DNA from 3 places in the Pantoea sp. SGAir0175 genome. Region 2 is predicted to be linked to each of the others. Evidence: predicted binding sites of a transcription regulator. Region 2 holds the regulator's gene; each other region holds the start of a gene.

Evidence for each region. Region 2 encodes PurR, which represses purine synthesis genes. Its sites were predicted from a motif close to CANGCAAACGTTTGCNTG; they were not measured.
Region 1: the regulator PurR is predicted to act here: its motif matches at 5,885-5,902, upstream of guaB (IMP dehydrogenase).
Region 3: the regulator PurR is predicted to act here: its motif matches at 8,406-8,423, upstream of cvpA (colicin V production protein).

Annotation. Positions count from the first base shown of each region.
Region 1 covers NZ_CP028081.1:1,150,601-1,161,037, forward strand. Annotated here, with positions in the region: gene C1N56_RS05130 (glucose/quinate/shikimate family membrane-bound PQQ-dependent dehydrogenase) at 151-2,589, shown strand; gene C1N56_RS05135 (con-10 family general stress protein) at 2,676-2,858, opposite strand; gene C1N56_RS05140 (protealysin inhibitor emfourin) at 2,961-3,290, opposite strand; gene C1N56_RS05145 (M4 family metallopeptidase) at 3,287-4,300, opposite strand; gene xseA (exodeoxyribonuclease VII large subunit) at 4,426-5,793, opposite strand; gene guaB (IMP dehydrogenase) at 5,962-7,428, shown strand; gene guaA (glutamine-hydrolyzing GMP synthase) at 7,501-9,081, shown strand; partial or broken gene C1N56_RS05165 (DUF4102 domain-containing protein) at 9,385-9,501, shown strand; gene C1N56_RS05170 (hypothetical protein) at 9,588-10,437, shown strand, end outside.
Region 2 covers NZ_CP028081.1:2,323,900-2,334,336, reverse strand. Annotated here, with positions in the region: gene cfa (cyclopropane fatty acyl phospholipid synthase) at 1-787, opposite strand, end outside; gene punC (purine nucleoside transporter PunC) at 1,098-2,300, opposite strand; gene punR (DNA-binding transcriptional activator PunR) at 2,410-3,321, shown strand; gene purR (HTH-type transcriptional repressor PurR) at 3,318-4,343, opposite strand; gene C1N56_RS10760 (cytochrome bd-I oxidase subunit CydH) at 4,617-4,706, shown strand; gene C1N56_RS10755 (C40 family peptidase) at 4,763-5,554, opposite strand; gene C1N56_RS10750 (Grx4 family monothiol glutaredoxin) at 5,921-6,253, shown strand; gene rnt (ribonuclease T) at 6,306-6,974, opposite strand; gene gloA (lactoylglutathione lyase) at 7,083-7,490, opposite strand; gene C1N56_RS10735 (alkene reductase) at 7,592-8,689, opposite strand; gene C1N56_RS10730 (TetR/AcrR family transcriptional regulator) at 8,739-9,335, opposite strand; gene eptA (phosphoethanolamine transferase EptA) at 9,375-10,437, opposite strand, start outside.
Region 3 covers NZ_CP028081.1:1,403,004-1,413,440, forward strand. Annotated here, with positions in the region: gene C1N56_RS06400 (DMT family transporter) at 1-455, opposite strand, end outside; gene C1N56_RS06405 (AraC family transcriptional regulator) at 551-1,330, shown strand; gene pdxB (4-phosphoerythronate dehydrogenase PdxB) at 1,388-2,524, shown strand; gene C1N56_RS06415 (aspartate-semialdehyde dehydrogenase) at 2,602-3,612, shown strand; gene truA (tRNA pseudouridine(38-40) synthase TruA) at 3,612-4,424, shown strand; gene C1N56_RS06425 (DedA family protein) at 4,452-5,114, shown strand; gene accD (acetyl-CoA carboxylase, carboxyltransferase subunit beta) at 5,247-6,155, shown strand; gene folC (bifunctional tetrahydrofolate synthase/dihydrofolate synthase) at 6,228-7,496, shown strand; gene dedD (cell division protein DedD) at 7,486-8,235, shown strand; gene cvpA (colicin V production protein) at 8,486-8,971, shown strand; gene purF (amidophosphoribosyltransferase) at 9,005-10,437, shown strand, end outside.

The sequences.
Region 1 (10,437 bases), 1.2 Mb from region 2:
AGCGCTGCATAACGGGCGTAGCTCCCGTACCAACAGATATAAAATAAAGCGTAACGGATCACTTCCTGTCCCTGCTCAGTCAGGAAGACATTGACCGGCTGCTCCCGCATTCCGGCCGCCACGCGTTATTTTTTCAGGAGAGTTTGTGTTATGGCAGAAAATTCCGCTCGTCCCGGTAAAGGGTTGAGTCTCTGGTCCGTGTTATTCGGGCTGGTCCTGCTGGCGATCGGCCTGTTCTTCGCGATCGGTGGCGGTAAACTGGTGGCCCTGGGCGGCAGCTGGTACTTCCTCATTGCCGGTATCGTCATGTTACTATCGGCGATTCAGTTCTTTCGCCGTAAATCCTCGGCGGTTACGCTGTTCATTCTGGTCTTCGCCGGTACGCTGATCTGGGCGCTGTACGATGCTGGCTGGCAGTTCTGGCCGCTGGTGTCGCGCCTGATGGTGCCGGCCGGCCTGATGGTGCTGGCATTTATTACCTGGCCGGCGCTGCGTAAGCGTGAAGGCAAGGCCTCGCTGGCGAAGCTTTCATATGCGCTGTCAGCGGTGATTGCCGTTGGTATGGTGGTCACCTTTGTCCAGATGTTCCAGCCGCATCCGACTGTGGCTTTCACCGGCAAGCAGCTGCCGCTGATCCCGGTAGATAAAAGCAAACCGCAGCAGGACTGGAGCAGCTACGGCCGTACGCCGCAGGGCGACCGTTTTGCCGCTATCGACCAGATTACCCGCGACAACGTGAAAGACTTGCAGGTTGCCTGGACGTTCCATACCGGCGACACGCCGATCAGCCCGACCGGTAACGGTGCAGAAGATCAGGAAACGCCACTGCAGGTGGGTAACACCCTGTATCTGTGTACGCCGCACAACAACGTGATTGCGGTGGAAGCCGACAGCGGTAAGCAGATCTGGAAGCGCGAAATCAATGCGCAGGCGCAGGTGTGGAACCGCTGCCGTGGTCTGGCGTACTTTGATGCCACCAAACCGGTACAGCAGCCAACGCAGCCGGGCTCCACGCCGGTGCCAGCGGTAACGCTGGCGGCGGGCGATAGCTGCCAGCGTCGCATCCTGATGAACACCATCGATGCGCGTCTGATTGCCATCAACGCCGATAACGGCGAGCTGTGTGAAAACTTCGGTAACCACGGCGTGGTCGATCTGAAGCAAGGTCTTGGCAGCGCGCCGGACCCGCAGTATCAGCTGACCTCGCCGCCGCAGGTAGCGGGCACCACGGTCGTGGTGGGCGGTCGCGTCGCGGATAACGTCCAGACAGACATGCCTGGCGGCGTTCTGCGTGGCTTCGACGTCATCACCGGCCAGATGCGCTGGGCATTTGACCCGGGCAATGAAGATCCGAATGCCGTGCTGATGCCGGGTCAGGATTACACCCGCAGCACGCCAAACTCATGGGCGCCAATCTCTTACGATCCGGCGATGAACACCGTGTTCCTGCCGATGGGCAGCTCGTCGGTGGACCTGTGGGGTGCCAACCGTACCGCGCTGGATCACAAATATGGCGCGTCGGTGCTGGCGCTGGACGCGACCACCGGTAAAGAGAAGTGGGTGTATCAGACGGTCCACAATGACCTGTGGGACTTCGACCTGCCAATGCAGCCGAGCCTGGTGGACTTCCCGATGAAGGACGGCACCACCAAACCTGCGGTGGTGATCGGCGGGAAAACCGGCATGATCTGGGTGCTGGATCGCCTGACCGGCAAGCCTTTGACCAAAGTTGAAGAGCTGCCGATGCCGCAGGGCCATATCCCGAACGAGCAGTACACCAAAACTCAGCCGCACTCGGTAGAAATGCCAAACATTGGCAATCAGAAACTGACCGAGTCAGACATGTGGGGCGCCACGCCGTTTGACCAGCTGGCTTGCCGTATTGCCTTTAAAGGCATGCGTTATGACGGCCTGTTCACCGTGCCGGACACCGATGTTTCGCTCAGCTTCCCGGGCTCGCTCGGTGGCATGAACTGGGGCAGCATCTCGTTCGATCCGAACAACCAGTACATGTTCGTCAACGATATGCGCCTTGGCCTGTGGGTGCAGATGATTCCGCAGGACACCACCAAATCGGCTGCCAGCAACGGCGGTGAAGCCATCAACACCGGCATGGGTGCGGTACCGCTGAAAGGCACGCCGTACGCAGTAAACAAAAACCGCTTCATGTCGCCGCTGGGCATTCCATGCCAGGCACCGCCGTTCGGTACGCTGTCGGCCATCGACATGAAGACCCGTCAGATTGTGTGGCAGGTGCCGGTGGGTACGGTGCAGGATACCGGTCCGTTTGGTATCAAAATGCATGCGCAGATGCCGGTCGGTATGCCGACGCTGGGCGGTACGCTGGCAACGCAGGGCGGTCTGGTATTTATTGCCGGCACCCAGGATTACTACCTGCGCGCCTTCGACAGCTCAACCGGTAAAGAAGTGTGGAAAGCACGTCTGCCGGTGGGCAGCCAGGGCGGACCAATCAGCTATGTTTCGCCGAAAACCGGCAAACAGTACATCCTGATCTCCGCAGGCGGTGCGCGTCAGTCGCCGGATCGCGGTGATTACGTGATTGCTTACGCGCTGCCCGACAGCAAGTAAGCCGCAGTAAAAGAAAGGCCGACATCATGATGTCGGCCTTTTTTATTAACCTTCCGTGGCGTACTCCTTCCTGTAAGGATCCTTACTTACTTCTGCTTAGAGGGGCGACGGCTTTTTTGACCTCCTTTTCTTCCAGCTTCCCTGGCTCTCTCAGGATCGTTCCTGAAATTGCCCCCACTGACTTTGCCGCCCGCGCTACCGGCTTCCCTGGCGCGCTCCGGGTCCTCTGCAAAGTTCCCGGCACCGCCTCGTTGCTTGGTTTGTGTCATAGCAGAGACCTCATCTAAGGGTATTTTCTTTGATGTGGACTAGCTAGCCACGTTATCCAGTATAGTCAGTTAGTTACGGCGATGCTGTGGGAACTGTCTAAGTTATTCTTCGCCGTCGCGCCACAGCGCCTGCAGTTCAGGAGGCGCAACGTTTTCCGGAATCAGAATCACAATCGTTCCGGCTTCGCGATGAGTCGCGTAGCTAATCTGGATACGGAAATAGCGCTGGTCGCCGCGCCCGATGCTGGCGGCCTGTTCCTCCGGCTCGCCGAGCGGCAGCGCCTGCTCCAGTACGTTGCACACGCGCTGCTTCTGCGGTTCCGGCAGCTGCGCCAGCGCAAATCGCCGCTCGCTGCGCAGGCCGGGGATAAATGCAATGCCGCCTTCACGCGCCAGCTCAATGATGGCGTCATCGGTCAGCTGAATATTCACCTTACACCTACCTCGTGCCACGCGGACTGGATCGCCTGTGCCACCGTATTATCAAAACGTTTTGCGGCATGCTGTACGGTAAAGCGCGCAAAGGTGCTGAAGTCGGCATCCTGCGGCAATTCCTTATCGCACAGCGTGTCGTACCATGCCTGACCGGCCCGTTCCCAGGCAAAGCCGCCCAGCGCGGTCGCCGCCAGATAGAAGGCGCGATTAGGAATGCCGGAGTTAAGATGCACGCCGCCGTTGTCTTCGCGCGTGTCGATATAGTGATCCATATCGGCAGGCTGCGGATCTTTGCCGAGCAGCGGATCGTCATAGGCGGTACCGGGCGCGGACATCGAGCGCAGGCCGCTGCCCTTAATACCCGCCGCCAGCAGCCCTTCGCCGATGATCCAGTCGGCCTGATCGGCGCTTTGCCTGAGGTGATACTGCTTCACCAGCGAGCCAAACACATCGGACATCGATTCGTTGAGCGCACCCGCCTGCTGGAAGTAAATCAGCCCGGCTTCGGTTTCGGTCACGCCGTGCGTCAGCTCGTGCGCGACCACATCGATGGCAATGGTAAAGCGATTGAAGATCTCACCGTCGCCGTCGCCAAATACCATCTGCTGGCCATTCCAGAAGGCGTTCTGGTACTCCTTGCCGTAATGCACGGTGCCATCCAGTTTCAGGCCTTTGTTGTCCAGCGAGTTGCGCTGATAGATCTGCCAGTAGAAATCATAGGTGATGCCGAGATAGTTCCACGCTTCGTCGGCGGCGACGTCACCGTTACCGGGCTGGCCTTCCTCACGGATCAGGGTGCCGGGCAGATTTTGCGTATTACCCGCATCGTAGATAGCACGCAAAACACTGCCGGGCTGCGCGGTGCTGGCTGCGCTGGCGGTGTGAGGATGTTCCGCCATCAGCTGTTGCACGTGGGTGAGGGTGCGCCGCGCGTAATCCTGCTGTGCGCCGGAACAGTTATCGATGATGTTTCGCAGAATGTACGGAGGAATAACGCTGTAAGGCATGTCGGACTCCCTGACGGATGGATATGTCAGAAAGTATAGACCCGCTTATCAATCGCGCGCCGCTGCGTCTGCAGTACGCGCGATTTACGGGGGGTTATCAACCATTTATGCGGCTGAAAAGATTATCACGCCTTACGGCTGCGCGTCTTCTGTGGTTGTAACGCCGTCACCTGACTCTCCACCCAGCCATCATCCAGCCGGGTACGCAGCAGATCGCCGGTATGCAGCTGACGGGTCTTTTTCACCACCTGGCCCTGAGCATCGGTGGTGACGCTAAAGCCGCGCGCCAGCGTCGCCAGCGGACTCACGCCTTCCAGCTGTGCTGCCAGGGTACCAAAACGCTGCCGGCTGTGATTGAGCTGTTTTTCCATGCCCTGCTGCAGCCGGTAGTGCCACTGCTGTAACTGCTGCTGAGCGCGCAGAATACGTCCCTGCGGCTGCTGGGATTGCAGGCGCTGCAGCAGGCGATCCTGCTGGCGATGCGCCAGGCGCAGCCGCTGGTCGGCCGCTTCCTGCAGACGACGCTGCAGCTGGATCAGCGTGGTTTGCTGGCGTGCCAGGCGCAGCTGCGGATGCTGCTGTTGCAGACGATGCTGCAGCCGGGTGAAGCGGCGCTGCTGCTGCGCCACGTAATAGTCCATCGCCATCTCCATGCGCTGCTGCTGAGACTGCAAACGGCGCAGCAGCTCGATCTGGTTGCGGCTCACCAGTTCGGCAGCGGCAGAAGGCGTCGGCGCGCGCAGATCGGCAACAAAGTCGGCGATGGTCACATCGGTTTCATGCCCAACGGCGCTGACGATTGGCAGGCGGCTGGCAAAGATGGCCCGCGCCACGCGCTCGTCGTTAAAACTCCACAGATCTTCCAGTGAACCGCCGCCGCGCCCGACGATCAGCACGTCGCACTCGTCACGCTGGTTGGCCAGCTCGATGGCGCGCACGATGGCGGCGGGCGCATCAACGCCTTGCACTGCGGTCGGATAGATCACCACCGGCAGCGAGGGATCACGGCGATGCAGCACGCGCAGCACATCGTGCAATGCCGCGCCGGTGGCGGAGGTGATCACACCCACCTGGCGCGCCGGCTCCGGCAGCGGCTGTTTAAACTGCTGGTCGAACAGCCCCTCCGCCGCCAGCCGGGCTTTCAGCTGCTCAAACTGTTGCTGCAGCAGCCCTTCACCGGCCGGATGCATGCTTTCGATAATCAGCTGATAGTCGCCGCGCGGCTCATACAGCGTGATGCTGGCACGCACCAGCACCTGCTGACCGTGCTGCGGGCGAAAGCTGACGCGTCGATTGCTGTTGCGGAACATGGCACAGCGCACCTGCGCGCCATCGTCCTTCAGAGTGAAGTACCAGTGACCGGAAGCGGGCTGAGTGAAATTGGAAATTTCAGCGCTGAGCCACACCAGGCCCATCTCATTTTCCAGCAGTTGGCGCACCGTGGTGTTCAGGCGGCTGACAGTAAAAATATTGGCGGTTGGCGGTAGCGACATGTGATGAGGATCAAATTTCAAATCAGAGGGTTAATCAACCGATACTACATGCCTGCCCCGGAGGATCAAGACTTTTTCCGAAAAAACACTGGAGGCAACCGATTTCGGCCTGTATAATGCCGCGGCAATATTTTATCTGTTTTAAACGCCCCAGGTGGAGATATTGCAATGTTAAGAATCGCGAAAGAAGCCCTCACATTTGACGACGTCCTGCTCGTTCCCGCTCACTCCACTGTTTTACCCAACACGGCCGATCTCAGCACCCAGCTGACCAAAAACATCCGTCTCAACATTCCTATGCTGTCTGCAGCGATGGACACCGTAACCGAAGCCGGTCTGGCGATTGCGCTGGCGCAGGAAGGCGGTCTGGGCTTTATCCACAAAAACATGTCGATTGAGCGCCAGGCGGATGAAGTTCGCAAGGTGAAAAAACACGAAAGCGGCGTCGTAACGGAGCCACAGACCGTGCTGCCAACTACCACGCTGGCCGAGGTGAAAGAGCTGACCGAACGTAACGGCTTCGCCGGTTACCCGGTGGTCAACGCCGACAACGAGCTGGTGGGCATCATTACCGGTCGTGACGTGCGCTTCGTGACCGATATGACGCTGCCGGTGACCGCGGTCATGACGCCGAAAGAGCGCCTGGTGACGGTGAAAGAGGGTGAAGCGCGTGAAGTCGTGCTGCAGAAAATGCACGAAAAACGCGTCGAGAAAGCGCTGGTTGTTGACGACAGCTTCCACCTGCTGGGCATGATTACCGTTAAAGATTTCCAGAAAGCCGAGCGTAAACCTAACGCCTGTAAAGATGCGCAGGGTCGTCTGCGCGTCGGTGCCGCAGTGGGTGCCGGTGCCGGCAACGAAGAGCGCGTTGATGCGCTGGTCGCTGCGGGCGTTGACGTACTGCTGATCGACTCCTCGCACGGCCATTCCGAAGGCGTGCTGCAGCGTATCCGTGAAACCCGCGCAAAATATCCAGACCTCGAAATCATCGGCGGCAACGTGGCGACCGGTGCAGGCGCACTGGCGCTGGCTAACGCGGGCGTGAGCGCGGTGAAAGTGGGCATCGGCCCGGGCTCCATCTGTACTACCCGTATCGTTACCGGCGTTGGCGTACCGCAGATCACGGCAGTATCCGACGCGGTTGAAGCGCTGGAAGGTACCGGTATTCCGGTCATCGCTGACGGCGGTATCCGTTTCTCTGGTGATATCGCCAAAGCCATCGCTGCGGGTGCGTCGGCGGTAATGGTTGGCTCCATGCTGGCCGGTACCGAAGAATCACCGGGCGAAATTGAGCTCTACCAGGGCCGTGCGTTCAAATCCTACCGCGGTATGGGTTCACTGGGCGCGATGTCCAAAGGCTCGTCTGACCGTTACTTCCAGAGCGATAACGCCGCCGACAAACTGGTGCCGGAAGGTATCGAAGGGCGCGTTGCCTATAAAGGCCGCCTGAAAGAGATCGTGCACCAGCAGATGGGCGGCCTGCGCTCCTGCATGGGCCTGACCGGTTGCCCGACCATCGACGATCTGCGCACCAAAGCCGAGTTCGTGCGCATCAGCGGCGCCGGGATCAACGAAAGCCACGTGCACGATGTGACCATTACCAAAGAGTCACCGAACTACCGCATGGGTTCATAATCCCGTAAGATTTCCCGCCCGGCTCCAGCCGGGCGCTTTTATTATTAAGTCCATCCCAATGGAAACGCCTCAATGACGACTGAAAATATTCATAAACATCGTATTTTGATCCTCGATTTTGGTTCTCAGTATACGCAGCTGGTCGCGCGCCGCGTGCGTGAGCTGGGCGTCTACTGCGAACTCTGGGCGTGGGATGTCACCGAAGAGCAAATCCGCCAGTTCAACCCGAACGGCATCATCCTGTCCGGTGGTCCGGAAAGCACCACCGAGCACAACAGCCCGCGCGCGCCGGAATATGTGTTCAACGCTGGTGTGCCGGTGCTGGGCGTGTGCTACGGCATGCAGACCATGGCGATGCAGCTGGGCGGTAAGGTTGAAGGCTCGAACGAGCGTGAATTTGGTTACGCGCAGGTTGAAGTGACAACCCCGAGCGCGCTGGTGCGTGATATCGAAGATGCCATCAGCGCGGCGGGCAAACCGCTGCTCGACGTGTGGATGAGCCACGGTGACAAAGTCACGGCGATCCCGGCAGACTTCGTGACGGTTGCCAGTACCGAAAGCTGCCCGTTTGCCATCATGGCCAACGAAGAGAAGCGTTTCTACGGCGTGCAGTTCCACCCGGAAGTGACGCACACCCGTCAGGGCCTGCGCATGCTGGAGCGTTTTGTGCGCGACATCTGCGGCTGTGAAGCGCTGTGGACGCCAGCCAAAATCATCGAAGATGCGGTAGAGCGCATCCGTGAGCAGGTGGGTGAAGACCGTGTGATTCTCGGCCTGTCCGGCGGCGTGGACTCGTCCGTGACCGCGATGCTGCTGCACCGCGCGATTGGCGAGCGCCTGACCTGTGTGTTCGTCGATAACGGACTGCTGCGTCTGAATGAAGCTGAGCAGGTGATGGACATGTTCGGCGACCACTTTGGTCTGAACATCGTGCACGTTGCGGCAGAAGGGCGCTTCCTCGACGCGCTGGCGGGCGAGAACGATCCGGAAGCCAAACGTAAAATCATCGGCCGCGTGTTCGTGGAAGTGTTTGACGAAGAAGCACTGAAGCTGACCGACGTGAAATGGCTGGCGCAGGGCACCATCTATCCGGACGTGATTGAGTCGGCGGCTTCAGCTACCGGTAAAGCGCACGTAATCAAATCGCACCACAACGTGGGCGGTCTGCCGAAAGAGATGAAGATGGGCCTGGTTGAGCCGCTGAAAGAGCTGTTCAAAGATGAAGTGCGTAAAATCGGTCTGGAACTCGGCCTGCCTTACGACATGCTGTACCGCCATCCCTTCCCGGGCCCGGGTCTGGGCGTGCGCGTACTGGGTGAAGTGAAGAAAGAGTACTGCGACCTGCTACGCCGTGCCGATGCCATCTTTATCGAAGAGCTGCGTAAAGCGGATCTGTACAACAAAGTCAGCCAGGCCTTTACCGTGTTCCTGCCGGTGCGCTCCGTCGGCGTGATGGGCGATGGCCGTAAATACGACTGGGTGGTTTCCCTGCGTGCTGTCGAAACCATCGACTTCATGACGGCCCACTGGGCGCACCTGCCGTACGACTTCCTCGGCCGCGTCTCCAACCGTATCATTAATGAGGTTAATGGCATCTCAAGGGTAGTCTACGATATTTCAGGTAAACCGCCCGCGACGATTGAGTGGGAGTAATCCCGCGTCCGGCATAGACCGGCACCAAAGAGCATTAAAACACTCCTAAGCCCGCGTAAATGCGGGCTTTTTGCGTTTTCGACCTTGCACTATCTGGCAAGTTTTCGCATCGCCAGGCACCACGATTTTTATGGCATGGTGGATGGTACGATCTGACCCTAATGCCATGCTTGGCACTTAATAACATCGCTCCTAGCCAGAAAGGCATGGTATCTATTTAAATTAATATATTGATACATAGTATTTTTATTTGTTTGATGCGATGAGGGGTGAGCATGGTGTTTTAAAGGAAACCCGACCCCGCTGACCGATACCAAGCGGCGTAACATCAAGCCGAAAGACAAGCTCTACAAAGTGAACGACCGTGACGGCCTCTATGTAACCATCACGCTTGCGGGGTCGATTTCATTCCGCTACAACTAATCGATCCACGGCAGGCAGGAGACTATCGAGCAATGGCCATTGCTTAATTCCAGCATGCTGTCATGAATAAAGGAAATTCGACCATGAGTGAAGAGTGGATTCTCCAAGCAAAGGAAACCCGCAGGGTATTTTCTAACGCGGCATGGGTTCCTTTGAGAGCGTCAGTTGAGAACAAGAAAGGGGATCTAAAAGAAGTAGGCTATGTCAGTGAATATTTCGGCTGTGGCTCTGTTGCATTCCCGGCAGAGCATCGCCAGCTAGTTGAGGAACGTCTTGGATGGAGCGACATAGGCATTGGGCGCACAGTCGTGCCTTATGCATACGAAGATGGATATTATGCGTCTATTGACCAATATCAATACAATGATAAAGAGCCAATAGGTGTCAATCTAGTTTATGAACACCCACAACCTGTTGTTGGTGGTAGAAAATGGATACTTAGCCCTGATTTGGTGGTTGCGCTGCATTTGGTCAAAGAGGGGGACAACTGGGTCAGGCCTGAAGAAAATTTCGTTGTGGTAGCTCGCGAGACAGTGAGTAAAGATGGCGAGTATCGTCAGATAGAAATAAAAAGAGAATTTTTACTCGACTATCTAGCGGCCAGAAATCTGTCGCTTCGCCTTTCATACTACCGACAGAGGGTAGAAAATGTCCCCATATTTGAGGACAGCGCATATTCAAATTTGCAACCTCACAGTGAGGAAAGAGATAACGGTAAATTCACCCTAATCGTTCGCAAGCTTGATGACGTCTTTGGGGGAAGCTGGGCAATGTTTCGAGCATGGCGAACGGACGTAGATAAGGATGAAGACGCCCCTGTGATGGGCCCTGAGAATGACTCGAATACTGACTATGAAAGTTCAAACGGGCATCGTGGGGGATATAAAGGTGTACGGGTAGAGGGGGAGTTTTGGCGTGAGGAATGGATAGACC
Region 2 (10,437 bases):
ACAGGCCTTCCGGTTTCAGGTTACGATCAACCACATCGAAGTAGGTGGCATAGTTTTTCGGCCCGACGTGTTCGAACATGCCCACCGATACGATGCGGTCAAACTGCTGGTTCAAATCACGGTAATCCTGCAGCAGAATGGTCACATCCAGACCGGCACAGCGCTGCTGCGCCATTTTCTGCTGCTCGGCAGAGATAGTCACGCCATGCACTTTCACCCCGTAATGACGCGCGGCGAATTCCGCCAGTCCGCCCCAGCCGCAGCCGATATCCAGCAGCGTCATGCCCGGCTCAAGCTGCAGCTTGCGGCAGATCATATCCAGCTTGTCCTGCTGTGCCTGCTCCAGCGTTTCCGCGCTTTTCCAGTAGCCGCAGGAGTACTGCATAAACGGATCGAGCATCAGTGAAAACAGATCGTTGCCAAGATCGTAGTGCTCTTTACCAACAATCCAGGCGCGTTTCTTTGACTGCAGATTGGTGAGGCGCGCCGCAGCAATGCGCAGCGTGTCTTTAAAATGGTGCGGTAACTGCTTATCCAGATGATGTTTCAGCACGCGGTGGAAGAACATATCCAGACGTTCACACTCCCACCAGCCGTCCATGTAGCTTTCACCGAGGCCCAGCGATCCTTCCTGCAGGACCCGTTTGAAAAAATCCGCATGTCTGACCTGAATATCCCAGGGGCGTGTGCCGTTGATGTGAATGTCCGCCCGCTCCAGTAATTCATGGGCGATACGAAACCATTGGTTTTCTTCAAGGCTCACTTCTTCTATACACGATGAACTCATAGCTTCTCCATCACCTTTCCGATTTGAACCTGAGAAAAAGAATAGTCAAATTCCTCAGGCCTGTGAGAGAACTCACGGAAAATCCGTGCGCCAGATAGCCGACGTACTACAGAGGTATGAATCTGAATAGAAATGTCTGCCACAACTCCGGAGGTGAATATCGTGCAGACGCCATCCCAGCGACAGTGTCGCTAAAAAATACGCTCATTATGTTATTGATTTGTTGCAGAAATGCTGACCCACTGAGTATATGCTCACGCAGGTCAGTATTCAATGGCTTATCGTTAGTTTGCTAACGATAATCGTTGCCTTAGCAATTATCTTCGCAGGGACGGGAAGCGTGAGCAATATCACTTTGTGCGCTGGCGCTGCGCTGCCACAGGAAACCGGCCCAGGCGAGAATCACCGTGGCCACCATGACCAGTGTGGTATGTAACAGCGCCTGCTGCAGACCGGCGGAAACAATCAGGCTGGCGAGGAAGCATAAGCCCAGCTGCAGCAGATTCTGCAGGCCGGCCGCTTTGCCGGTGGCCTGCGGGAACGGGGCGAGGGCGCTGGACACCACAATCGGGTAAATCGCGCCATTGGCCAGCGCCATGCCGCAGAACGGCAGCAGCAGAGCCACCAGCGGCGGCGTGGTGATCAGCGCCACCGCAAACAGGCCCAGAATGCTCAGGCTGTAAATCATCAGCAACCACGGCAGCAGCTGCGCACCCTGAAAACGGTTCAGCAGTGCGCGACAGCCAAATCCGCCCAGCAGGAAGGCGATGGTCTGCGGAATATAGCTCAGGCCAATGTCCGCCGGGCTCAGACCCGCGGCGGCGAGGATAAACGGCGAGCCGGTCAGCCAGGCGAAGAAACTGGCGGAGCAGGCCGCATAAATTAGTACGTTACCGCTGTAAATACGCGTCGCCAGCAGCGTCAGCCAGCCCGGCTGTGGCGCGCTGTCGTGGCGCGCACGCGGCGCGCTGGCCAGTTTCAGCGTGCCGAACAGCAGCACCAGCGTCACCAGCGTGAGCGCGAGGAAGATGGCGCGCCAGTGAAAATGGGCCATCAGCCAGGCGCCCAGCAGCGGCGCCAGCGCCGGTGACAGCGCCACCAGCGGCATAATCGTGGCAAACACTTTGTTGGCTTTGGCCTGCGGATAGCGGTCAACCACCAGCGCCTGCCAGCTCACCGCTGCGGCGCACACGCCTACCGCCTGCACAAAGCGCAGCACCAGCATCAGCCAGACGTTAGTCACCCACAGCATGGCAAGACAGCTCAGCGCAAACAGGCTCAGGCCCGCCAGTAAAATCGGCTTACGGCCGAAGCGGTCCGACAGCACACCCCACAGCACCTGCGCACAGGCAAAGCCGCCCAGAAACAAGCTCAGGCTGGCGCTGATGGTGCCCGGTGCGGAAGCAAAGTCGCGCTGCATGGCGCCGAAGGCGGGTAAATACATATCGGTGGCCAGGAAGCCGAGCATGCTCAGCACGGCAAGGTAAGGCAGAAATCCTTTGGATGACAGCATGGTTTTTCTCATTCGGCAGGTTGAACGGCGGGGAGTGTAAAAGGGTGCAGCGGGCTTTGTGAAACGCTAATATTTGCAGGGTGCTGTTAAAATTTTTGATGGGAAAACTATGTGGTCGGAATATGCACTTGAGGTGGTGGACGCGGTAGCGCGCACCGGCAGTTTTAGCGCGGCGGCGCAGGAGCTGCACCGCGTGCCCTCTGCCATCAGCTATACCGTGCGCCAGCTGGAAGGCTGGCTGGCGGTACCGCTGTTTGAGCGGCAGCATCGCGAAGTGGTGCTGACGGCAGCAGGCGAGCATTTTGTGCGTGAAGGGCGTTCTGTTATCAAAAAAATGCTGGCCACGCGCCGTCAGTGTCAGCAGCTGGCTAACGGCTGGCGCGGTCAGCTCAGTATCGCGGTAGATTGCATCGTCAAACCGCAGCGCACCCGCCAGCTGGTAAAGGATTTTTACCGCCATTTCCCCGATATGGAGCTGATCATCAGCTACGAAGTATTTAACGGCGTGTGGGACGCGCTGGCTGATGGGCGTGTCGATGTGGCGATTGGTGCCACCCAGGCCATTCCGGTCGGCGGCCGCTTCGCCTTTCAGGATATGGGCGCGCTCAACTGGCGCTGTGTGGTAAGTCCGCAGCATGCGCTGGCCCGCAGCCCGCAGCTGGACGACGAAACCCTGCGCGCCTGGCCGTCGCTGGTGCTGGAAGATACATCGCGCGCGCTGCCGCGCCGCATGACGTGGACGCTGGATAACCAGCGGCGTCTGGTGGTGCCGGAGTGGGAAACCGGGCTGGATTGCCTGCAGGCTGGGTTGTGCGTGGGCATGGTGCCGGGGCACCTGGCGCGCCCGCTGCTGGACAGCGGCGCGCTGGTGGAGCTGGCGTTGCCGCAGCCGTTTCCGGACAGCCCGTGTTGCGTCAGCTGGTCTGAGCAGCGCGCGTCACCGGCGCTGGCGTGGTTGCTGGAATATCTGGGCGATGCGGAGACGCTGAACCACGAGTGGCTCAGCGAGAAGGCGGCTTAACGGCGGTAATCGCGGAACGGGCCATCGGCCACGGAGCGGCGCTCAATCAGCGTGGGCTGAACTTCAATGGTCTGCGGCTCTTCACGTTTGCTGGTGATGCGGTCCAGCAGCATCTCCAGTGCCTTTTCCCCCAGCTGCGCTTTCGGCTGGTGCACGGTTGTCAGCGCCGGAGTGAAGTAGCGCGCGTTGCGCACATTGTCATAGCCAATTACCGAAATATCCTGCGGCACGCGCAGTCCCATCTCGTCGGCCGCGCAAATCGCGCCCATCGCCATGATATCGCCGCCGCAGAACACCGCCGTCGGGCGCTGTTTCTGGTTCAGAATCTGCTGCATCGCCTGATAACCTGACTCCGGTTCGAAGTCACCCTGCACAATCCACTCGGGACGGACGCTGATGCCCGCTTCCTGCATCGCCTGCAGAAAACCCGCATGACGTCCGCCACCGGTGTTGCGTTCCATCTGGCCGGGGATGGCACCGATATCGCGATGGCCGCGCTCAATCAGGTATCGTCCGGCGAGGTAACCGCCGTGGAACGCATTGTCCTGCACGGTATCGGTAAAGTCCCCGCGCGATTCGCCCCAGTCCATGACCACCATCGGGATATTGCGGTTCTCTTCGAGCATCTGCAGCAGATCGTCGGGATATTCGGAGCACATGACCAGCAGGCCATCGACGCGCTTTTGCGCCATCATCGAAAGATAAGCGCGCTGTTTTTGCAGATCGTTATGCGCGTTGCCGAGAATCAGCGTGTAACCACGCTCAAAGCAGTGATTCTCCACGGCTTCAATAATTTCGGCGAAGTAGGGCGCTTCGCTGGAGGTCGCCAGCAGGCCCAGCGTCTTGGTGTGATTCACCTTCAGGCTGCGGGCCACCGCGCTCGGTGAATAGTGCAGCGCTTTAATCGCTTCCCATACGGCGTTACGCGTCTCTTCCGCGACAAAACGCGTTTTGTTGATGACATGCGAAACCGTGGTGGTTGAGACCCCGGCGCGTTTCGCCACATCTTTAATGGTTGCCATGAAAATGGTACTCCTGGGATTATCGCAACTTACTGATAAGTATATTGTTAAACGTTTGCGTCTGCTAATGGTTTTGCGCCCTGAATATCAGGGCTAATCTGCTTAATCGGGCAGGGAAACATCCTTCAGCAGGCTGTCAATGCAGCATGCGCTAAATCTGTTGCGCAACGAAAGGCGGCGATTCTAGCAAGCCGGGGCGGATAACACGAGATTTTTGCCCATCACTGTGCGAAAATTATTTAACCATGCAATCTGTGTGACTAAGGAGTTGTGATGAGTACCGATTTAAAACTGGCATTGACCACCACCGCCGCTGCTCTGCTGATGATTATTGCCTTTAGCTTTACCGCCATTCTGCATTAATAAAAAAGCCGGTGCTGCTGAACAGCCACCGGCTTTTTTGTTGCGCAACGCTGAGGTTAGCGCACGGTTTTCGGCGTCATCATACGGCGTGCGCCAACGTAATGCTTCTGCCAGTAATCCTCGCCCAGCGCGCTAATCTGAATGTCCTTACCGGTGCGCGGAGACTGAATGAATTTACCATTGCCCAGATAAACCCCGACATGGTCGGCGGTGCCGCGGTTGTTGATGCGGAAGAACACCAGATCGCCTTTCTCCAGCATCTCGCGCTTGATCGGCGCGGCGTCGCGCAGGTGATACATCTCATTGGCGGTGCGGGGAAATTTAAACTTCACCAGATCTTTGTAGGCGTACCACACTAAACCACTGCAGTCGAAACCGGTGTGCGGTGAGGTGCCTCCCCACTGATACGGTTTACCCAGCTGGCCCATCAGTTTCGTCATCGCGGTTTCACGTGCTTTTTGATAGCGCAGGCGGTGGGCTTTGCTCATTTTAATGCCGCTCAGCTGCTGCACTTCATCATCAACGGCAACGTCACGCGATTTTTTCGCCAGCCGCTGATGACCATATTTTTTCGCACTGAGCTTAAGTGAGGATTTGCGCTGGGTGGTGTGCTGAAGTACCGTTTCGCTTTTCTGCTGTTTTTTCAGCCTGAACTTCTGTACCGACGTCAGGCGTGACTTTTTGCTGGTGGTTTTCACCGGGCGTCGTTTGCGACGCTCATCTTCACGCGCGTTCTTTTTCTCCGCTTTCTGCAAACTGGCATTAACCGGCGCATGCGGAGAAGCCGCCGCCACATTAAAGAACAGTTGGGCAAAAGCCAGTATGAAAAGCGTAATCAGTAAACGCATAGTCCGGTTACAGGTTAAGCCGTCGGCAGGAAGCCAGACCGCGGTAAAGTTAGAAAAATCTGATCGACGATCAGCACCGGGGCAATTCTAATCCACTTTTTTTGCAAAAGGTAAGGTCTTTTTCCATTAATCTGTCACGGTACTGAAAGTGGGGCAAAAATGAGCGATTTCAGCTGTTTAACCCAGCGGAATTATTGCTAATTATTAATTGATTAATGCTTATTAATGATATGAAAATGTTATTCGTGGCGCGCGAACTTAACAAACATGGCGATATGCGCCGGCTAAGGCAAAATCCCGTTTTCAGTCGCGGGGCGAAGTCGCTACAATAAACAAACACGAAGTGAAGGATTAAGGAAGGCAAAAATGAGTACTGTTGAAAAAATTCAGCGCCAGATCGCAGAAAACCCGATCCTGCTGTACATGAAAGGTTCGCCGAAACTGCCAAGCTGCGGTTTCTCTGCGCAGGCGGTACAGGCGCTGTCTGCCTGTGGTGAGCGCTTTGCGTACGTAGACATTCTGCAAAATCCGGATATCCGCGCTGAGTTACCGAAATACGCCAACTGGCCAACTTTCCCGCAGCTGTGGGTGGATGGCGAGCTGGTCGGCGGCTGTGACATCATCGTTGAGATGTTCCAGCGCGGCGAACTGCAACCGCTGATCAAAGAGACCGCTGAGAAGCACAAAGAAGCAGAATAAGCAAAAGGCCGACAGCAGTGTCGGCTTTTTTTTGGCTGCGGTCTGACGGGCCTCAGGCCGAGGCATCGTCTTCGGCCGGCTCTTCACTCACCGCCAGCGGCCAGCCGCCGAGGCGTTTCCAGCGATTCACCAGTTCGCAAAATAGCGTGGCGGTCTGTTCGGTATCGTACAGTGCCGAGTGCGCCTGAGTGCTGTCAAAATCTATCCCCGCCGCTTTACAGGCCTTCGCCAGTACCGTTTGTCCCAGCACCAGCCCGCTCAGCGCGGCGGTGTCAAAGGTGGCGAACGGGTGGAACGGGTTACGCTTCATGCCGGTGCGCTCTGCCGCCGCCATCAGAAAATTATGATCAAAGGTGGCATTGTGCGCCACGATAATCGCCCGGTTACAGCCACTGTCTTTGGTACCTTTGCGCACCATTTTGAAAATGGCGTGCAGCGCCTCATATTCACTCACCGCGCCGCGCAGCGGATTGCTGGGGTCGATGCCGGTAAACGCCAGCGCTTCGGGATTGAGAATCGCCCCTTCGAACGGCTCCACGTGGAAATGCAGGGTTTCATCACGGTGCAGCCAGCCATCCTCATCCATTTTTAACGTGGTGGCGGCGATTTCCAGCAGCGCATCGGTTTGCGCATTAAAACCGGCGGTTTCAACGTCAATCACCACAGGATAAAAACCACGGAAGCGTTGATGGAGAGCGTTTAAGGCGTTTGATTCAGACATCAGGATCTCATTGCAGGAAATGGGGCAGCGCGCATTATGGCAAAAATCGGCGCAGGGTGCAGCAGGAGAGGGAAGTCAGCCCGCAAATTAGCAGGCTGACTAACGGCATTAGTTGCCGAGGCCGTGACCGGCGTGTTGGTTTTCGATCAGCTCGATTTTGTAGCCGTCCGGATCTTCCACGAAAGCGATGATGGTGCTGCCGCCTTTGACCGGGCCGGCTTCACGCGTGACGTTACCGCCCGCCTGACGGATGCGGTCGCAGGTCGCCGCGACATCATCCACGCCCAGCGCGATGTGGCCGTAGGCATTGCCGAGGTCATATTTATCCACGCCCCAGTTGTAGGTCAGCTCAATGACCGCACCTTCGCTCTCTTCGGTGTAACCCACGAAAGCCAGGGTGTATTTGTATTCGGTGTTTTCGCTCTGACGCAGCACGCGCATGCCCAGCACGCGGGTGTAAAAATCGATGGAGCGCTGCAGATCGCCAACGCGTAACATAGTGTGAAGTAAACGCATAACATCCTCTTTTCAAAAGTCATCAGGGAACCCGCTTAGTATAGCGAGGGAATGCCCTGAAGAAAGCACGCGGCCGCACATCCGCTGCGGCCGCGTTTGACTTACAGTGTCGGGTAGTCGGTGTAACCTTCCGCGCCGCCGCCGTAGAAGCTCTCCGGGCGCTGCGGGTTAAGCGGTGCATCCTGCTGCAGGCGCGCTACCAGGTCCGGGTTGGCGATGAAGTCACGGCCAAAGGCCACCGCGTCAATCAGGCCACGCGCAATCAGATCGTCCGCTTTTTCCACGGTGTAGGCACCGGCACCGATAATCACGCCCGGGAAGGCGGCACGCACTTTCTGGCGGAACTCATCGGTGTAAGGCTTACCGCCCGCCCAGTCTGGCTCAGACAGGTGCAGGTAGGCGAGGCCGCGCTTGCCCAGTTCGCTGATGTACCACAGTGCCGCTTCTTCTTCATCCGGACCGTTTTCCAGATTCTGGAAGGCGCCGATTGGCGAGATACGAATACCAATGCGATCGGCTGACCAGTTAGCAATTGCCGCATCGACCACTTCCAGCGCGAAACGGCCGCGCTTCTCAATCGAACCGCCGTATTCATCGGTACGCTGGTTAGAACCCGGTGCGAGGAACTGATGCATCAGATAGCCGTGCGCAGAGTGCAGTTCCAGCAGATCAAAGTCGGCGTCGCGCGCATTGGCTGCCGCCTGACCGAAGTCTTTAACGATCTGCTGAATTTCTGCCACGCTCAGTTCACGCGGCAGGGAGGTATCTTCGCGATACACGCTGCCGTCGGCGGCGCGCAGCGAGGTGCGGGTGCCAGCGGCGATCGCGGACGGTGCGACCGGCGCTTTGCCATCCGGCTGCACGCTATTATGCGAGATGCGGCCGGTGTGCCACAGCTGAACGGCGCTGTGACCGTGCGCGGCGTGAATGCCTTCGTTAATCATTTTCCACGCAGCAATCTGCTCCGCGGTGTGTAAACCCGGCGCACCGGCGTAGCCTTTCGCCTGGAACGAAACCTGGGTGGCTTCGGTAATGATCAGACCCGCGCTGGCGCGCTGCTGATAATACTCCGCCATCAGCGGGGTAGGAATATCGCCCGGTTCAATGCTGCGCAGACGCGTCAGCGGCGCCATAAATACACGGTTAGGTACGGTAATCGCGCCCACTTTCAGCGGGGTGAACAGCTGTTTACTCGCCATGATGACTCCTGTAATAGACCGGTCGTCTAGAAATTGCCGTTTTTAAAAATCAGCGGTGATTAAGCCACTGTTCGATGGTGTCGAGCGCCAGGCTAATCGGCCCGGGCTCACGTGAAATCTTGCTCTGCAGGCTGGCTCCCAGCCACAGCAGATAACAGCGTTGCGCCAGCTGCTGCGGGCTTTGCCCATAGGGCAGCGGCTGTTCGGCTGCGACCTCCGTCAGACAGCGTGCGTAAGCGGCCGTGATGGCCGTAGCCCCGCGCTGCAGCGCATCGCGCATCGGCTCTGACAGATCGCACACTTCGCCGGAAAGCTTAACGCCCAGACAGCCGACGATGTGACCCTGCTCAATAAACAGCCGTTCCGCGTAGCGAAAATGCTGCAGTAAGCGTTCGCGTGCAGTAACGCCGGGCTGGGTCAGCTGCTGTTCAACCTGCTGCTGATAGTTGACGAAATAGCGCTCCAGCAGCGCCACACCGAACGCTTCTTTTGAGCGGAAGTAGTGATAAAACGAGCCTTTCGGCACTTCCGCCAGCGCCAGCATTTCGCTCAACCCCATGCCGGTGAAACCGCGCTGCAGGCAGACCTGCTCGCCGGTGGCGAGCAGATGTTCACGGGTTTCGTTGCGTTGCACTGTCTTGTTCATGGCAGGCAGAGTATTAGACCAGTCGGTCTAATGCAATCCTCAGGCGCGATTCTGGCACGATTTGATCATATCCAGCTGTGGCTGATACTGCTGCGTCTGGATGTTGAACAGGCCGAGCACCGTGTGGAACAGATTATCCTGCGACACCGCTGTCTCTGCCGCCTGCTGGCGCAGACAGGCCTGATCAATGTGATACGCCGCGGCGTAGCCCGGCGACATCCACAGCAGCAGCGGGATGTGCGTCTGCTGCGACGGCGCAAACAGGTACGGCGCGCCGTGCAGGTACATGCCGTGTTCGCCCAGCGATTCGCCATGGTCGGACAGGTACACCAGCGCCACGTTAAAGCGATCGCTCAGGCCTTTCAGCTTATCGATGGTGCGACTCAGCATATCGTCGGTATACAGCAGCGAGTTATCGTAGGTGTTGACCAGCGCCTGGTGGTCGCAATCCTGAATCTGATTGCTGTCGCAGGTCGGCGTAAAGCGCTGGAACGCGGCCGGATAGCGCTTAAAGTAAGCCGGACCGTGGCTGCCCATCTGGTGCAGTACGATGATGCCGTCATTGTGCAGGCTGTCGACATAGTTATCAAAGCGATGCAGCAAGACGTCATCGAGGCAGAAGCCATCGTGGCAGTATTGTGGCAGCTGCCACTGCGTCATATCGGTATGCGGCACGCGGTCGCAGGCACCTTTGCAGCCCCCGTCGTTTTCGCGCCACAGCACGCTGACTCCGGCATGGGCCAGCACATCCAGCACGCCTTCCTGATGATGGGCGAGGTTCGCGTCATAGTGCTCGCGTGGCATATTCGAGAACATGCACGGCACCGAAATGGCGGTTTCCGTGCCGCAGGAGCTGGCGTTGGGATAATAAATCACCTGCTGCTTTTTCAGCTGTGGGTTGGTGTCGCGCGCATAGCCGCCGAGGGAGAAGTTCTCCGCGCGCGCAGTTTCGCCCACCACCAGCACCACCAGCGTCTTTTTCGGCTCGGCGGTGATTAGCGGCCCTTTCTGCGCATCTTCGCCAATCTTCACCAGTGCCTGGCTGCCCTGCAGATAGCGCTGATCGACATAATGGCCGGTGCCACTGACAATATTGGCTGGG
Region 3 (10,437 bases), 920 kb from region 2:
TCGCCGTTGCCGAGGCGCTGACTCAGCAGCTGCGCCGGGTTGCCGGCGCTCACCAGCCACACCAGCCCGGCAAACGACAGCAGGCCGCCAATCAGAATGCCGCGCGTCGGCGCAAGGCGCAATACCACCAGGCTGAGCAGGATGGTCAGCAGCGGAATGGTGGCGCCGAGAATCCCCATCATCACCGCCGAAACGCTGTGTGCCGCATAATAGGCGAGGCTCTGGTACAGCACCATGCCGAGCAGGCCCAGCACCAGCAAGCGCCACAGCTGGGTTTTGATGGTGTGACGATGGCGCCATACACCCGACAGGCAGAACGGCGTGAGCACCAGCAGCGCCAGCAGCCAGCGGTAAAAAGAGATGGCAGCAGGATCGATACTGCCGGCAGACAGCTTGCTGACGATGGTGTTGATCGACCAGATCAGCACTGCCACCAGCGGTAACAATAAGTTCATAGTACGGCTCCAAATGTAAATCGCGACTAGCTTACGTTTGACCGGTTTAAAGCAGATAGTTAAAATCGGACAAAATTCGTTAGTGACCGGACAGAATGAATCTTCAGGTTGAGTATCAGCCACCGCGCGACGCGCCGCTGCTGCGTTTTTTCATGCGCTATGAGCAAACCAACGCCAAAACCGAATACCTGCCGCACCAGCACGACTGGGGCCAGGCGATATTTGTCACCAGCCACGTGCTGGAGATGGAAGTGGAGGGCGAGCGGCTGCTGACGCCGGCCGAGATGCCGATCTGGATCCCGCCCGGCCAGCGCCACAGCAGCTACAACCACTGTCAGGCGCAGTTTCGCACCTTCAACCTTGCCGCTGATTTATGCGCCGGCATGCCGGAGAAAGCCTGCCTGCTGAGCGTGGACGCCATCGTGCACGCCATCATGAATGATTTTGCCCGCCGCGCGCTGGAGCAGCCGCACAGCGACGCCGACTGGCGGCTGTGCGAAGTGCTGATTGATCGGCTGCGTCTTGCACCGGTGAACACCAGCTATCTGCCGATGTCCGACGATAAATTCCTCGCGCCGATTCTGCGCGCGCTGGAAGAGAACCCGGGTGATAACACCACGCTGGCACAATGGGCGAAGCGCGTGTTTACCACCGAGCGTACGCTGGCGCGGCGCTGTCAGCAGCAGCTGCAGATGTCATTCAGCGAGTGGCGCCAGCGTTTACGCTTTTTGCGCGCGATTGCGCTGCTGGAGCAGGGCTGCAGCGTGCAGGGCATCGCCCACGAGCTGGGTTACAGCTCCGCCTCTGCGCTGATCGTGATGTTTCAGCAGCAGGCGGGCACCACGCCGGATCGCTATCGCAGTCGGTTAGGTTAATCCCCGGCTTTGTGCCATGATATGCCCCGTTTATTTCAAGCAGACAGGACCGCCGCCGTGAAAATTCTCGTCGATGAAAATATGCCCTACGCCCGTGAACTGTTCAGCCGCACCGGAGAGGTGGTGGCGGTGCCGGGCCGCCCGCTGCCGGCAGCCGAACTGCAGGATGCCAGCGCGCTGATGGTGCGCTCCGTCACCAAAGTGGATGCCGCGCTGCTGGCCGGCACGCCGGTGAAGTTTGTCGGCACCGCCACTGCTGGCACCGATCATGTCGATGATGCCTCGCTGGCGGCGGCCGGTATCGGCTTCTCGGCCGCGCCGGGCTGTAACGCGATTGCGGTGGTGGAATATGTGTTCTCCGCGCTGCTGCTGCTGGCCGAACGCGACGGCTTTGATCTGCGCGATCGCACCGTTGGTATCGTCGGCGTCGGTAACGTGGGCGGACGGCTGGCTAAACGCCTCGCCGCGTGGGGAGTAAAAACCCTGCTGTGCGATCCGCCGCGCGCCGATCGCGGCGATGATGAAGATTTCCACTCGCTCGACGCGCTGGTGGCCCAGGCCGATATCCTGACCTTTCACACGCCGCTGTTTAAGGACGGCCGCTACAAAAGCTGGCATCTGGCGGATGCCGCGCTGCTGATGGCGCTGCGCCCCAACACCATTCTGATCAATGCCTGCCGGGGTCCGGTGGTGGATAACGCCGCGCTGCTGGAGGTGCTCCGGCTGCGTAACGATCTCAGCGTGGTGCTGGACGTCTGGGAACCGGAGCCGGATCTCAACCTCGATCTGCTGGATAAGGTCGATATCGCCACCGCGCATATCGCCGGTTATACCCTTGAAGGGAAAGCGCGCGGCACCACCCAGGTGTTTGAGGCGTGGAGCAAATTTATTGGTCAGCCGCAGCAGGTGGCGCTGGACACGCTGCTGCCGCGCCCCGAGTTTGGCACCCTTACGCTGCACGGCAAGCTCGATCAGCCGACGCTGAAACGCCTGGTACATCTGGTGTATGATGTGCGCCGCGACGATGCGCCGCTGCGCAAAGTGGCCGCGCAGCCGGGCGAATTTGATCGCCTGCGCAAGCAGTATGTCGAGCGCCGCGAGTGGTCTTCGCTGCAGGTGATCTGTGATGAGGCGGAGAGTGCGGCGCTGCTCAATCAGCTTGGCTTCAGCGCCACGCTGCAGGCGAATCACTAATCTCTGATTTTTCTGAATTAATGGGCGATGCATGTCATCGCCTCTCTTTTTTATGTCATTGTCTGGAGTAAACCAACATGTCTGACGGCTGGAATATTGCGCTACTGGGCGCGACAGGCGCAGTAGGGAACGCTGTACTGGAACTGCTGGCGGAACGCCAGTTCCCGGTTGGTGAGTTGTATCTGCTGGCGAGTGAAAACAGCGCCGGCGAAAGCGTGCGCTTTGACGGCCGCTCGCTGCGCGTGCAGGACGCGGCGGAATTTGACTGGTCGCAGGCGCAGTTGGCGTTCTTTACCGCCGGTCGCGAGGCGTCGGCGCGTTATGCCGAAGAAGCCGCCAGCCAGGGTTGCCTGGTAATCGACAGCAGCGACCTGTTCGCGCTGGAGCCGGACGTGCCGCTGGTGGTGCCGGATGTCAATCCACAGGTGCTGGCGGATTACCGCAATCGCAACATCATTACCGTGGCCGATGCGCTGGTGAGCCAGCTGTTAAGCGCCATCAAACCGCTGGTGGATACCGCTGGTTTAGGCCGTCTGCAGGTGACCAACCTGGTGTCGGTCTCCAGCCACGGCAAAGCGGCGGTAGACGGCCTGGCCGGTGAGAGCGCGCGGCTGCTGAACGGCGTACCGGCCGATGAGCACTATTTTGGCCGCCAGCTGGCGTTCAACCTGCTGCCGCAGCAGGCGGACAGTGCCGGCAGCGTGGCGAGCGAGCGCCGGCTGGTCGATCAGGTGCGTAAAGTGCTGCAGGACGAAGGATTACCGATTGCGGTGAGCAGCGTGCAGGCGCCGGTGTTCTACGGCAACGCGCAGATCGTCTATATCGAAAACCTGCGGCCGCTGTCGGCGGAGGAAGCGCGTGACGAACTGGCGCGCGCCGACGATATCAGCCTGAGCGACGACGGTGATTACCCGACGCCGGTCAGCGACGCCTCCGGCAGTGAAGCACTGAGCATCGGCAGCGTGCGCAACGACTACGGCATCCCGGAGCTGCTGCAGTTCTGGTCGGTGGCCGACAACATCCGCTTCGGCGGCGCGCTGATGGCGGTGAAAACTGCAGAGAAGCTGGTGCAGGAGTATCTGTATTAATGCTGGAAGACGCGACCCCGTTTAAGCTGGCGCTCGGCATTGAGTATGACGGCAGCCGTTACTACGGCTGGCAGCGCCAGAATGAAGTACGCAGCGTGCAGGAAAAGCTGGAAAAAGCGCTGGCCAAAGTGGCCAATCACCCGGTGAACGTGTTCTGCGCCGGACGCACCGACGCGGGCGTGCACGGCACCGGCCAGGTGGTGCATTTTGAGACCACCTCCTCGCGTGCCGACAGCGCCTGGACGCTGGGCGTGAACGCTAACCTGCCGGACGATATTGCGGTGCGCTGGGTGAAAGCGGTGCCGGAAAGCTTTCATGCGCGCTTCAGCGCCACCGCGCGCCGTTATCGCTACGTGATCTACAACCAGCGGCTGCGCCCGGCGATTCTCGGCAACGGCATTACCCATTTTTACCATCCGCTGGATGCGGAAAAGATGCACCGCGCCGCCCAGGCTTTACTGGGCGAGAACGATTTTACTTCGTTCCGTGCGGTGCAGTGCCAGTCGCGCACGCCGTGGCGCAACGTGATGCATCTCAACGTCACGCGCCTGGGGCCGTACGTGATTGTGGATATCAAAGCCAACGCCTTCGTGCATCACATGGTGCGCAATATCGTCGGCAGTCTGCTGGAGATTGGCTGCGGCAATCAGCCGGAAACGTGGATGGCCACGCTGCTGGCGGCAAAAGATCGCACGCTGGCGGCGGCAACGGCGAAAGCCGAAGGGCTGTATCTGGTGGCGGTGGATTACCCTGCTCAGTTTGCGTTACCTCAGCCTGCGCTGGGACCGTTGTTCCTCGCGGATTCATTTTAATCGGAAAGTGTCAGGGAGTTAGCTGTTATGGAGTTTATCCACTTTATCGTCGATTTCATTCTGCACATTGACGTGCATCTGGCCGAGCTGGTGGCGCAGTACGGCATCTGGATTTACGCCATTTTGTTCCTGATTCTGTTCTGTGAAACCGGGCTGGTGGTCACGCCGTTCCTGCCGGGTGATTCGCTGCTGTTTGTCGCCGGTGCGCTGGCGGCGCTGCCGGGCAACGACCTCAACGTGCACCTGATGGTGACGCTGCTGGTGATTGCCGCGATCCTCGGCGACGCGGTTAACTACACCATTGGCCGGCTGTTTGGCGAGAAGCTGTTCAGCAACCCGAACTCGAAAATTTTCCGCCGCAGCTACCTCGACAAAACCCACGCGTTTTACGATCGCCACGGCGGCAAAACCATTATACTTGCGCGCTTTGTGCCAATCGTGCGAACCTTTGCCCCCTTTGTGGCGGGAATGGGACACATGTCTTATCGCCACTTCGCGCTCTTTAACGTGACAGGCGCGCTGCTGTGGGTCCTGCTATTCTCCTATGCCGGTTACCTGTTTGGTGACCTGCCGGTGGTGCAGGAAAACCTTAAGTTGCTGATTGTCGGCATCATCATTGTCTCGGTACTGCCAGGCGTGATTGAAGTGTGGCGTCACCGCCGCCAGGCGCGTCAGCACAAGTCGCAGTAAGCCTGTTACCAGATTTTTATCCACAGCGTGAACGGGTTGTGGTTTAATGAGCGACATTTACGGCCTGCTGAAGGTGATTTCAGCAGTAACGACAAGACTGGACCAGGTCAGCATTAAACAGAAAGGTCATCAATGAGCTGGATTGAACGCATACTGAATAAAAGCACTACCACGCCTTCGCGCAAAGCCAGCATCCCGGAAGGGGTGTGGACCAAATGCGATAGCTGTGGTCAGGTGCTGTACCGCGCCGAGCTGGAGCGCAACCTTGAAGTCTGCCCGAAGTGCGACCACCACATGCGTATGCACGCGCGCGAGCGTCTGCATAGCCTGATGGATGAAGGTTCGATGACAGAGCTGGGTAGCGAGCTGGAACCGAAAGACCTGCTCAAGTTCCGCGACTCGAAGAAGTACAAAGATCGTCTGGTTGCGGCACAGAAAGAGACCGGCGAGAAAGATGCGCTGGTGGTAATGAAAGGCCAGCTGCACGGTATGCCGGTGGTGGCTGCCGCGTTTGAGTTCTCCTTTATGGGCGGCTCAATGGGCTCGGTGGTCGGCGCCCGTTTCGTGCGTGCGGTTGAGCAGGCGCTGGAAGACAACTGCCCGCTGATCTGCTTCTCCGCCTCTGGCGGTGCGCGTATGCAGGAAGCGCTGCAGTCGCTGATGCAGATGGCGAAAACCAGTGCGGCGCTGGCAAAAATGCAGGAGCGCGGTCTGCCGTATATTTCGGTACTGACCGACCCGACCATGGGTGGCGTCTCCGCCAGCTTCGCGATGCTGGGCGATTTGAACGTCGCTGAGCCAAAAGCGCTGATCGGCTTTGCCGGCCCACGCGTAATTGAACAGACGGTACGTGAAAAGCTGCCGCCGGGCTTCCAGCGCAGTGAGTTCCTGATCGAAAAAGGCGCGATCGACATGATCATCCGTCGTCCGGAAATGCGCTTTAAGCTGGCCAGCCTGCTGGCGAAAATGATGAACCTGCCGGCACCGCTGCAGGATGGTGATCGCCCGACTGCGGCTGAGCCGGAGAGCAACGAAGCCTGACAGGCAACCGAAAGGCGCATATCAATGCGCCTTTTTATTCACGCACCACATCGTAAAGAGCTAACAGGGCACATGGACACTCTTCACCTCCCGCAAGCCACGTCGCCTCTGGCCACGTGGCTTCATTATCTTGAGCATCTGCATTCTCAGGCTATCGATCTGGGCCTGGACCGTATTCAGCGCGTCGCCGCACGCCTCGACCTGCTTAAACCCGCTCCGTTTGTCTTCACCGTCGCCGGCACCAACGGCAAAGGCACCACCTGCCGTACGCTGGAAACCCTGCTGATGGCCGCAGGCTATCGTGTTGGCGTCTACAGCTCGCCGCATCTGGTGCGTTACACCGAACGCGTGCGCGTGCAGGGCGCTGAGCTGGATGAAGCCCGGCACAGCGCCAGCTTTGCCGCCATCGAGGCCGGACGCGGCGATATTTCGCTCACCTACTTTGAGTTTGGCACGCTGTCCGCGCTCAATCTGTTCCGTGAAGCGCAGCTGGATGTCGTGATTCTGGAAGTGGGGCTGGGCGGCCGGCTGGATGCGACGAACATTGTCGACGCCGACGTGGCGGTGATCACCAGCATTGCGCTGGACCACACCGACTGGCTGGGGCCGGATCGCGCCAGCATCGGCCGCGAGAAGGCCGGCGTATTTCGCGGCGGTAAACCGGCGGTGGTCGGCGAGGCCGATATGCCCGACACCATTGCCCAGGTGGCCGCGGAGAAGGGTGCGCAGCTGTTACAAATTAACCGCGACTGGCAGTGGCAGCGCGAGGGCGACACTTGGACGCTGCAGGATGCCCAGGGTGAACTGCGCGATCTGCCGCTGCCCCAGGTGCCGCTCCCTAACGCGGCCACCGCGATTGCGGCGCTGCGCGCTTCCGGCCTGACGGTGAGCGAGGCGCTGATTCATCAGCATCTGCCGCTGGCGATTCTGCCGGGACGTTTCCAGACGGTCAGCACCGCGCCGCGCGTGATCCTTGATGTGGCACACAATCCGCATGCGGCTTATTATCTGGCTTCACGTCTCGCTGAGCTGCCGGCACACGGCACGGTGCATGCGGTGGTTGGCATGCTGCACGACAAGGATATCGCCGGGACGCTGGCTGCGCTGGCACCGCAGGTCAAACGCTGGTACTGCGCGCCGCTCGACGGCCCGCGCGGCGCGTCCGCTGATGAGCTGATGGCGCATCTGCAGGGCGGCAGCGCCTGGCAGAGCGTTGAAGCCGCGTGGCAGGCGGCGCGGCAGCAGGCTCAGCCCGACGATGTGATTCTGGTGTGCGGCTCGTTCCACACCGTGGCGCAGGTAATGCAATCGATGGCAGCGGAGAACGGCAGTGGCAAGTAAGTTTCAGAATCGTTTAGTGGGTACGGTGATTCTGGTGGCGATTGGCGTCATCGTGTTACCGGGTCTGCTGGACGGTAAGAAAAAGCATTATAAAGAGGAGTTCGCGGCGATTCCGCTGGTGCCAAAGCCTGACGATCAGCAGGACAGCGAAATGGTGCCGCCAGTGACGCAGCCGCTGCCGTCGCAGCCGCCGGAAGGTGCGAGCGCGGCGCAGCAGGCGCCCGCCAGCAGCGCAACGCAAAACAGTGCCGCCAGCGGCAGCACGCAGCCAGCGCAAAACAGCCAGCCCAGCGTCGTGACGCCGCCGCCGGTGCACCAGCAGCAGAAACCGGCAGAGCAGGTGAAGCCGAAGCCGGTCGAGCAGCCGAAGCCTAAACCGGTGGAGCAGCCGAAACCGAAGCCGGCAGAACAACCGAAAGCGACAGAACAGCCCAAAGCCACAGAGCAGCCCAAAGCGGCGGAAACGCCGAAGCAGAGCGAGCCGGTCGCACCAGCAGGACAGGCGTATGTGGTGCAGCTTGGTGCCCTGAAGAACGCCGCCAAAGTGAATGAGATCGTGGCGCAGCTGCGGCTCTCCGGCTATCGTGCCTTTACCGTGCCGTCGACGCCGGTGCAGGGGCAGATCACCCGCATTTACGTCGGGCCGGATGCGTCCAAAGCGAAACTGCAGGGCGCACTCGGCGAGCTGAAAGGCATCTCCGGCCTCGGCGGTGTTGTGAAGCCGTACAGCACACGCTGATCAACTGATAAGCCGCGCCGATAGCAGAAACAGGCGCGGCTTTTGGCGTATTTTTTAGCGAAGCGTTTCTTAAAATTTATGGAATATCAGCAGGTTAAATGGCTGACATCAATAAGGGCGAGGAAAGTTTTTTTCATCGCCCTTTTTCTCGGGACAGAACCGGAAAACCCTACGCAAACGTTTTCTTTTTCTGTTAGAATGCGCCCCGAACTGGATGCAGGGGTGCAAATGCACTGTACTGGAAGCGTTCATGATCTGGATTGATTACGTCATTATTGCGGTAGTTGGTTTTTCGGCTCTGGTCAGCCTGATTCGCGGGTTTGTCCGGGAAGCCTTATCTCTTGTTACCTGGGGATGCGCGTTTTTTGTCGCCAGTCATTACTACGCCTACCTTGCAGTCTGGTTTACAGGTTTTGACGACGAACTGGTTCGCAACGGCATCGCCATCGCGGTGTTATTCGTTGCCACCCTGATTGTGGGTGCCATCGTGAACTATGTGATCGGCTCGCTGGTTGAGAAAACCGGCTTGTCGGGAACCGACAGGGTGTTGGGGGTCTGTTTCGGGGCGTTGCGTGGCGTGCTGATTGTATCCGCCATTCTTTTCTTCCTTGATACATTCACCGGCTTTTCAAAAAGTCCGGACTGGCAACAGTCTCAACTCATTCCCCAGTTCAGTTACATCATCAGGTGGTTTTTCGATTACCTGAAAAGCACGTCGAGTTTTTTACCCCGGTAACACCGGGAGTGCGGCTAATGAGGAAATGACAACATGTGCGGTATTGTTGGTATCACCGGTTTTATGCCAGTAAACCAGTCGATCTATGACGCGTTAACGGTGCTGCAGCACCGCGGGCAGGATGCCGCCGGCATTTGTACCATCGATGCGCTGAACTGCTTCCGTCTGCGTAAGGCCAATGGCCTGGTCAGCGACGTATTTGAAGCGCGCCACATGCAGCGTTTGCAGGGAAATATGGGTATCGGCCACGTGCGTTATCCGACTGCCGGCAGCTCCAGCGCCTCTGAAGCGCAGCCCTTCTACGTGAACTCGCCGTACGGCATCACGCTGGCTCACAACGGTAACCTGACCAACGCCCATGAACTGCGCAAGCAGCTGTTCGAAGTCGGTCGCCGTCATGTGAATACCACCTCAGACTCCGAAATCCTGCTCAACATCTTTGCTCAGGAGCTGGATCGTTTTCAGCACTATCCGCTGGAAGCTGACAACATTTTTGCTGCCGTGGCGGCGGTGCATCAGCAGGTGCGCGGTGCTTACGCCGTGGTGGCGATGATTATCGGTCACGGCATGGTTGCGTTCCGCGATCCTAACGGTATCCGTCCGCTGGTACTGGGCAAGCGTGAGCTGGCCGATGGCCGCACCGAATACATGGTGGCCTCAGAGAGCGTGGCGCTGGATACGCTCGGCTTCGAGTTTATTCGTGACGTTGCGCCAGGCGAAGCGGTGTACATCACCGAGCAGGGTCAGCTCTCGACGCGCCAGTGCGCAGAGAACCCGAAAAGCAATCCGTGCCTGTTCGAGTACGTTTACTTTGCGCGTCCGGACTCGTTCCTCGACAAGATCTCCGTCTACAGCGCACGCGTGCGCATGGGCACCAAGCTGGGCGAGAAAATTGCCCGCGAGTGGGAAGATCTCGATATTGACGTGGTGATCCCGATTCCGGAAACCTCGACCGATACTGCGCTGGAGATCGCCCGTATTCTTGATAAGCCGTACCGCCAGGGTTTTGTGAAAAACCGCTACGTGGGCCGTACCTTTATTATGCCGGGCCAGCAGCTGCGCCGCAGTGCGGTGCGCCGTAAGCTCAACGCTAACCGCGCTGAGTTCCGCGATAAAAACGTGCTGCTGGTGGATGACTCGATTGTGCGCGGCACCACCTCTGAACAGATTATCGAGATGGCGCGTGAAGCGGGCGCGAAGCGCGTCTATCTGGCGTCGGCGGCACCGGAAATTCGCTTCCCTAACGTCTACGGCATCGATATGCCGAGCGCTACCGAGCTGATTGCGCACGGCCGTGAAGTGGAAGAGATTCGTCAGCTGATTAAAGCCGATGCGCTGATTTTCCAGGATCTGCAGGATCTGATCGACGCGGTGCGTGAAGAGAACCCGGATATTGCCCAGTTCGAATGCTCGGTGTTCAACGGCATCTACGTCACCAAAGACGTTGACCTGCAGTATCTGGAATA